Regions from separate parts of the Paenibacillus sp. 22594 genome, predicted to be linked through region 2. Evidence: riboswitches for the same ligand, from Rfam matches in the RefSeq annotation. Region 2 holds a riboswitch; the other holds the start of a gene.
The links. Region 2 has a riboswitch for cyclic di-GMP ahead of ACTJKB_RS24850 (choice-of-anchor A family protein). Riboswitches for the same ligand answer to the same signal wherever they lie in the genome.
Positions count from the first base shown of each region.

Region 1: it holds a riboswitch for cyclic di-GMP, as region 2 does, so the genes downstream of both, ACTJKB_RS16430 (PA14 domain-containing protein) here and ACTJKB_RS24850 (choice-of-anchor A family protein) in region 2, are expected to answer to the same signal.

Region 1 is NZ_JBQENA010000004.1:504,699-508,851, forward strand. It holds gene ACTJKB_RS16430 (PA14 domain-containing protein) at 1-1,908, opposite strand, end outside; cyclic di-GMP riboswitch class I at 1,922-2,002, opposite strand; gene ACTJKB_RS16435 (sugar phosphate nucleotidyltransferase) at 2,216-3,589, opposite strand; gene ACTJKB_RS16440 (UDP-glucose dehydrogenase family protein) at 4,025-4,153, opposite strand, start outside.
Region 2 is NZ_JBQENA010000009.1:174,907-179,059, forward strand. It holds gene ACTJKB_RS24845 (alpha/beta hydrolase) at 1-6, opposite strand, end outside; gene ACTJKB_RS24850 (choice-of-anchor A family protein) at 275-2,356, opposite strand; cyclic di-GMP riboswitch class I at 2,439-2,529, opposite strand; gene ACTJKB_RS24855 (ASCH domain-containing protein) at 3,645-4,067, opposite strand.

The DNA.
Region 1 (4,153 bases), on a different contig from region 2:
TGGTGTTGGCACCGGTGTTGGTGTCGGTGTTGGCACCGGTGTTGGTGTCGGTGTTGGCACCGGTGTTGGTGTCGGTGTTGGTGTTGGCACCGGCGTTGGCACCGGCGTTGGCACCGGCGTTGGTGTAGGTGTTGGCACCGGTGTTGGTGTTGGTGTTGGTGTTGGTGTCGGTGTTGGTGTTGGTGCTTCTACAAGCGCCAGCGATGTTTTGCTTACGCTGGCTGCTGACGTATTTACAAACAATGCGCTTGTTGGGACAGTCGCTTTGACCTGGCTTGCGCTTTGCCACATCAAACGAATGTTGGCATCGCCTGCATTTTCATAATATTCCACTCTGATATCATAGAGCTGTCCAGCCGTCATAGCGATACTTCCGAAACGTTCGGTTCCGCTCTGCTTGGTCCAGCTGTCGATTACGGCTATGCCATTAATCCAGACACGGATACCATCGTCAGAAGTAGTGATAATCTGGTAGGTCTCACTGTATAAAGGCTTGATCTGCCCGGTCCAGCGGGCCGAGACCCCATCCACCTTTATGGAGCTGGCCGGTGAGCCTTGACGCCAGTTGAAATTAAGCAGAGCGTCGTCACGGACCATTGCAGGTGTGCCTGAAAGCGTCATGTTGTTGAAATACTCTCCGTGAAGTCCATTCACAACAGGCGTCTGTACTGTATCACCGGACGCTGGAGTGGTTATTGGCTTTACCGTTGCTGTGGGTACAGGCGCTGGCGTAGCAGTCGGCGTTGGTGTTGCCGTCGGTGTGGCAGTTGGCGTAGCAGTCGGTGTTGCAGTTGGCGTTGCCGTCGGTGTAGCAGTTGGTGTTGGCGTTGCCGTCGGTGTGACAGTTGGAGCAGGTGTCTGCACTACCCCAGCTTTATATTCATTAAGCGATACTGTGTAGCTGTCACTCATAAAATTTTTGATGGTATCTGTACTGTTATTCTCATAGAGCATTTTTCCCCAGTTCATCATGTATACCCATTTTCTCTGGGAAAGCTGGAGCTTGGCTGTACTTGGCATTTCACCATTTTCGCCGATAGCAATGGGTTTGCCGTTCGCGAGGATCAACAGGTTGTCATAATACTTGTTCATATAATCATTGTTATATATATCTGCTGCAAGGACGTCTACCTTACCCGCTCCCGGATAGGTCAGTTCGTATGGATCAGACCAGGCATTGGGAGCATTCGGGTTCCATACCCACAGCAGGTTGTTTAATTGATGAACGCCCACAAAACGCTCATACATAATATTCCAAAGTTCCGCAAAATTGTTTTTCTTCCCCCACCAGAACCAGTTGCCGTTCATTTCGTGGTAAGGTCTCCAAAGTACAGGAACGCCCGCGTCCCGCAAGCTTTTGAGCGAAACCGCCACTTTGTCGAGATCGGCGATGAGGCTGTTGTATTGGGCTGTTCCAGGTGTTACATACTTATTGAAGTCCTCTTGGCTGAGCGTCTTCTGCACATTGGACCACAGATAGGAGGTCCCGGGCAGTTGCTCATGGAAGGTCATGGCGACGATGCCGCCATTTTTATACCAGTTGATCGCACTGTTCACTACATTTTTGCGCTGAGTTGCTGCAGTACTTTCCGACTGGCCGCTGATCACGCCAAGCTCGAATCCGTGGAGGGCAGCGAATTGTCCGCTGGTTCCCTTTAGTTTGTTACTGAACTCATCCGGGCTCTCCAGGTAGTCATGCTGGCCTGTGATAATGCCTTTTCCGGAAATGGTGTACAGATTGTCAAGCAGCTTGACAGCTTCAGCTGAAGCATCCGGATTAACCGGTGCTGAAGAACTCGAAGCAGCTGCGGTCGAAGGCGCAGCCCCCAAACCCAGTGGTACAGCAGTCAACAACAGGGCAATCGTTAAAATGGTGCACAGCAGACGCGACTTACGGTAAGTTGTCAAAATTCATCTTCCTTTCGGTAGCCAGGCTGCCACTCTTTCGAAGGCCCTATAGCTTTGCGTCCCTATCTTTCGATTAGGTTTGCCTTTTTCGTTTTGGAAGGATTTATCCCTCTTACCGTAAGTATCGTCTCTATTAAATTTTTAGTTTAGAGCATTAATGAATTTTTCTTAATAAATGGTTCTTAATACCTGTTTTGGATTTGCCACAATTGGGTAAATAGATATTTTAGCCCTATGTTTAGGACCACCCAACACAGGTTCCGGGACGGTTCAGTCGAATTCTACAGCGCGTTAAGCGCTGCTATTTTCACGAAATAAATTGCTGAAGAGCAATATCTTTCCAGTCCAGTGTGATGCGGATATTATCCTCTTCTACCAGCTCTGAACCGGTCTGCACCTCAATGAACTCCACATCGGTCAACGCCAGGATTGCATGTTTCGTGCCTTCCGGTATGCGCACAACATCTCCCGCTTTCACATTATGCATCTTCTCATTCAGCACAATGCTGGCTTCCCCGCTGACGATCGTCCAGATTTCACTGCGTTTGTGATGCAGCTGATAGCTGATGTTTTTTCCTTCGGCTATGAAAATCCGCTTGGTCAGCACCTCGTTGCCCTCATCATATTTCACATAATCAATAACCTTATAGTGGCCCCAGCGGCGTTCCTCGTACATGGGTCTTTGTTCAAAAGACTTCAGCACTTCCTTAATCCGCGGGCTTTCCGCTTTGTGAGTAACCAGAATGCCATCCGGGCTGGCTGCGATGATTAAATCTTTCGCACCGATGACTGTAATCGGAATATCCAGTTCGTTGATCAGGCAGGTTCCTTCAGAATCGGCAGTCACGAACCCTTTGCCCACGTGGTTGCTGCTCATTTCCTCGGTGAGGGTATTCCAGGTGCCAAGATCCTTCCAGAAACCGGCGTACGGCTGAACGACGATATTCTCCTCTTTTTCCACCACTTCGTAGTCAAAACTGATGGAAGCCAGCAATTTATATTGCTTCTGCAGCTCCTCATAGTTCAAAGGCAAACCTTTACGCTGCAAAATATCCAGTAAATAACCCAAGCGGAATGCAAATACTCCGCAGTTCCACAACGCGCCCTTGCTGATCAGTTCCTCAGCCTGTACACGGTCCGGCTTCTCCTGGAAATGGCTCACCTGCAGATAGCCGCTTGCCGCCGCCTCGTCGCTTGTAGGAATAATATAGCCGTATTTCTCAGAAGCCAGCTCAGGAACAACACCCATCAGCGCCAGGTTTGCGCCGCTTTGTTCCATCGTTGCTTCAAGCTGGACGACGGTGTCAAAAAATGATGCCTCCACATAAGGATCGACCGGCAAAATGGCCACGGTCTCGCTGGGAGACACTCCTGCCACCGAATACAGATAAGCTGCAGTCAAAGCGATGGCCGGGAAGGTATCACGGCGTTCCGGCTCCACAATGATTGGCACTTCTGTGCCGAGCTGGCTCTGTATCATCTCCACTTGGCTGCGGCCGGTCGCAAGGTAGGAGGATTCCGCCATCCCTGTCTCCTGCAGCTGTCTCCATACACGCTGTACCATGGACTCCGGCTCACCTGCCGGACTTTGCAGTACCTTCAGAAATTGCTTGGAACGTGAATCATTGGACAAAGGCCAGAGACGTTTACCAGAGCCGCCAGATAGAAGTACCAGTTTCATATGTGAACCCTCCTATTTATGTTTTGTCGCGAAAATATCGGATTGTTATCGTAAGCTTCTGCCGGGTGGCTGACGCATGAAGGATAGGAATGCCACTCTCGCTTTATGCTGCATGACAATGTTTAAGGTCAACTGTTGCGGGAGTCACTGCAAGGAATGTTTGGACTTTCGGCCGCTGTTGTCTGCAGATTTCTTGATTTAAACCGCTGGTCACGGTGGAAATCTGCAGACAAAGGCGGACGCTACGCTCCTACAGTTCCAAAATTCCTCTCCGTTCCTTCCCTTAACAGCTTCCCAAGCAGCATTTTCACTGTAGCCAGCTACAGTGAATTCCTCTAACCTTCAACTGGCTTCACCCGCAGGCGAAGCGCCCTGCTAAAGATCCAGCATTGCCGCTTGTTTGGGCTGCAGGCAAGAGCAGATAAGATCAAAGGATTAGACCGCACCGGCTACGCTGGGGGAGTAGCCGCTCAGGCCCCCCATTTGCGGGCGGCCGACGGAATGATATTCGAGCCCGGTGCCCTCGATCTGCTCTTTGGAGTACACGTTGCGGCCATCGATCAG
Region 2 (4,153 bases):
CCACATGAATGTTTGTCACCTTTCTTCGGTAAAATGGAATCCCACTTAAGAGTGGCCTTAGCGCCACCCGATTTTTGCATAGTATAACATGGCTCGGGGACCAACTGGAAATCCAGCTGAATCCTGGAAAAATTCATTAAATGACCAAACAAAAGAACAGGACTCCTTCATGGTGAAGGGGCCCTGTTTTTATCACTTGTTTTACTGCTGTGAATTATATCCTCTAACCCGTTACGATGAAGTATTCCATCATCTATATGGCTTCCAGTTACTTTTACCGTTTGCGTTTATTGCTTCTTGCTGTTCTGCTGAGCAGCAAGCCCAAGCCTGCTATTCCCAGACCGGCGATGTAATAAGGTGCCGGACTGGATTCCCCGGTCTGCGGCAGCTTGTCGGGTGTATCCACACTGCCCAAAGGAATCTCATCATCTAGTATCACTTCATCCCCAGACTTCGGTGTTACTGTTGCTGACGGAGCAGGGGCAGGAGCTGGTGTAGGCTGGAGTGATGCTGTCGGCTGAGATGGAGCTAGCGTTGCCACCGGCCCCAAAGGTATTGGATCATCATTGATTACCGTATCGTCTACAATCGTACCGATTAACGTTGTTGGCGTTGGTGTTGGCACGGTTACCGGAACAAAAATGATTGTAGTGTTTGACGTTGGTGTCGGTGTTACTACGCTTGTAGGCGTAGGCGACGGGTTCACCACCGGTGATGGTGTCGCGCTTGGTGTTGGTGATGTCGATGCGCTCGGTGTTGGTGACGTCGATGCGCTCGGTGTTGGTGACGTCGATGCGCTTGGTGTTGGTGACGTCGATGCGCTCGGTGTTGGTGACGCGCTCGGTGGCGCTGTCGGCGTTGGCGTTGCCGATGCACTCGGCGTTGGTGACGTCGATGCGCTTGGTGTTGGTGATGTCGATGCACTCGGCGTTGGTGACGTCGATGCGCTCGGTGTTGGTGACGCGCTTGGTGGCGCTGTCGGCGTTGGCGTTGCCGATGCACTCGGTGTTGGTGACGTTGACGCGCTTGGCGTTGGTGACGCGCTTGGTGGCGCTGTCGGCGTTGGCGTTGCCGATGCACTCGGCGTCGGTGATGTCGATGCGCTCGGTGTTGGAGACGCGCTTGGTGTTGGAGACGCGCTTGGTGGTGCTGTCGGCGTTGGCGTTGCCGATGCACTAGGTGTTGGTGACGTCGACGCGCTTGGCGTTGGTGACGCGCTTGGTGGCGCTGTCGGCGTTGGCGATGCACTCGGCGTCGGTGATGCAGATGCGCTTGGTGTCGGTGATGTCGATGCGCTCGGCGTTGGAGATGTCGATGCGCTCGGCGTTGGTGACGTCGACGCGCTTGGCGTTGGTGACGTCGACGCGCTTGGTGTTGGTGACGTTGACGCACTCGGCGTTGGTGACGTTGATGCGCTTGGTGTTGGTGATGTCGATGCGCTCGGCGATGGTGATGTCGATGCGCTTGGTGTTGGTGATGTCGATGCGCTTGGTGTTGGTGTTGGCTTTATAGGTGGTTCCGACCCGTCATACGGATAGTGGTGCATCTGCACATAACCACTGAACGCTTTTGCGATTAGAGTGCCATGAAGTTCTGCGTGATCATAAAAGACGCTGGCATGAGGAGCCAGTATGGTGCCCTCAATGGTTGTATTCCCAATATTCAAAGAAGCAGCTTCATAGAAATTGAACAGTACCTTACGGGCTTTGCCTCCCCAGAATTGAAAATTAGGAATCTTCACCGAGCTCCCGCTCACATTAATAACCACGGTGGCATCACCTGTTATGTTGAACTGCAAGCCATTGGCATCAGCCAAATCAGCAGCGGCCAGACGAATGACATTATAGGAATCCGGAGCGTTAATGGTGATCTTCCCGTATTCTTTTACAAAAGGCTGTGTCTGCGGCAAAGCGGCTAATTCATCCGAACGCTGTATCAAAAACTGTTCCTCGGCTGCAAAATCAATCGGTGTTCCCTTCCGGGGAGTTTCCTTAAGGTCTGCACGTGTATTGGTTATACTGCCGCCATATACTGCTGCGCCATATATTGTACCGTCTGTCAGACTGAGATTCTTGCCTGCAACCAGCACATCCCCGCCAGGCGCATCCTTGGATACACCGTACCCTTGCAAAGTAATATTCCCTTCAGCCGCAAGCCTTCCATGAATCTGATCATATGATTGCGTGAAATCCCCAAATATAAATGCGTTAAAATTGCCGGCAACGCCCAAAACAGGTGTTGGGGTATACGGCATATTAGCCGCTGCACTAACGTTCCATCCCCAAGTAATCGTACTGCCCAATATCAACACCCCTGTCAGTAACAGAGCTGCTGCCTTCTGTGTTCTTTTTTTCAATCGCATGCACCTCCTAGTAACTTATTCTATGATTTCGCCAAAAACATATAACAACAAAAAAACCGCCACGAAGGGTTAGCTTCACGGCGGCCGGACGATCATAGCCCCTGCTTGCGGGCATTAGATTCCTGACTTTGCGTCCTGTCCTTTCGAACAGTTTGCGTTTATACATGATGGTGTGTAATTTGGCGATTCTTATGTAGTCTATGACAATTGTTACTTTCGAACTAGTTCCAGTTTATCCCTCCACCCCCCTATTGTCAATCTATTCCTTTAGTGTTTTTTCAGGTGCTTGGCACATACAGATATTGGACAACCCTTTGTACATAAGGGATTATAGCTTACATACACCAAAACTTCACTTGCATACGAAATAGCGTCGGATCTAAGGATTACTCTTAAAAAGTCCCAAACCTGCATTTTATCTGAAATTTAAAATATTAAAAATAGTATTATTGAACTATACGCCTAATATTCTCCAGACTTGCAAAAAAAACAAAAGAACTGCCACGGAAACAACCGTAAGCAGTTCTTGATCCACCTCTATGTATGCTATATGCGCTCTCGTAATCAGACAATGCGAATATAGCTGATTGGTATGTTACAGCAGTTGAATCCAGCCAATCATCGACATCCATAACGGAATGCTCAAAAATAAACCAAATGCCAAACCACGGCGGAGACTTCCTTCATGACTCATCATCATTCTCCTCTTTGGGGTGCTTTATTTCTTACACTTTAATCTTTAGTATTTCAAATTTAATATATAATAATTCTTCGTATTTTATTGTGAAAAATATCACATTTATTGATCTTGTTTATAAATACTTAGGGTCAGTCAAACAAAATAAAAAAAACGGGCCTCGCCAAGGGAGTTGGCAAGACCCTGTAAGCTATCTATAAACACTGGGGAGTGTCTGGTACATTCAATATATATCCTTAACCTGAAAACAAGCTTATAATTACATAAAAATTACATTAAAAGCTTCCAATAGCCCAGGGTGCCTAAAAAAACGACCAGCGCCACGGGAAAGATAATTTTCCGGCTAACCTTATCCTCGAACGAAAAATACAAACACAGCATACAAAGCCACGCAATAAGGAGACTTCCCATTTCCTATGCATACGCCCTTTCTTATCATCCTGATGATCACGCGGGGTTCATTTCATTGGCTGCACCAACGGCCTTATAAGAAGATTACCCGCGAGTCAGCCGGTTCATACCCAATAATGGCTTGGGCCGCTAAATAAATTTCGATTATGCCAAAAGGTTGTACAGCCCAGCGGTTCACTGCTCTCCCTCCAGCACAGGGTGTTCCCAGAAGCTCAGCCTGCCTTTTGCGGGAATCGGATGAACAAGCGCCGTTACCTCTTCCAGCTTCCAGGCATAACGCCCTTGTGAATAATCGCCAAAAGCAAATTCATTGCCGCCCGGCCAGCCCGCTCCGGAATCCTCATCCGTCACCTGGTAGCAGTCGGCCAGACGGCTTGTAGCGATAATGGCTCCGAGAGGAAGGTTGTCTGCACTGAATCCATGCCGTGCCAAAGCCGACTGGATCGGCTCCTGCCTGCAGGCGGATTTGTCGATCCCCATCCCGGCATGAATAGCCAGCTCACCACGGTATGCTGTTTGCCAGGAACGGGTCTCGAACTGCTTTTCCTTAAGAGCAATTAAGGTGGCCCAAGGCTGCCGGACCGTGAGACATTTCATCTTGTGCCTATTCCCCTCTCCAGAAGAGCAAAAAACGCAGCCTCCCGAACATCCGGAAAGCCGCGCCGCCTATTGTTTATCGGGAT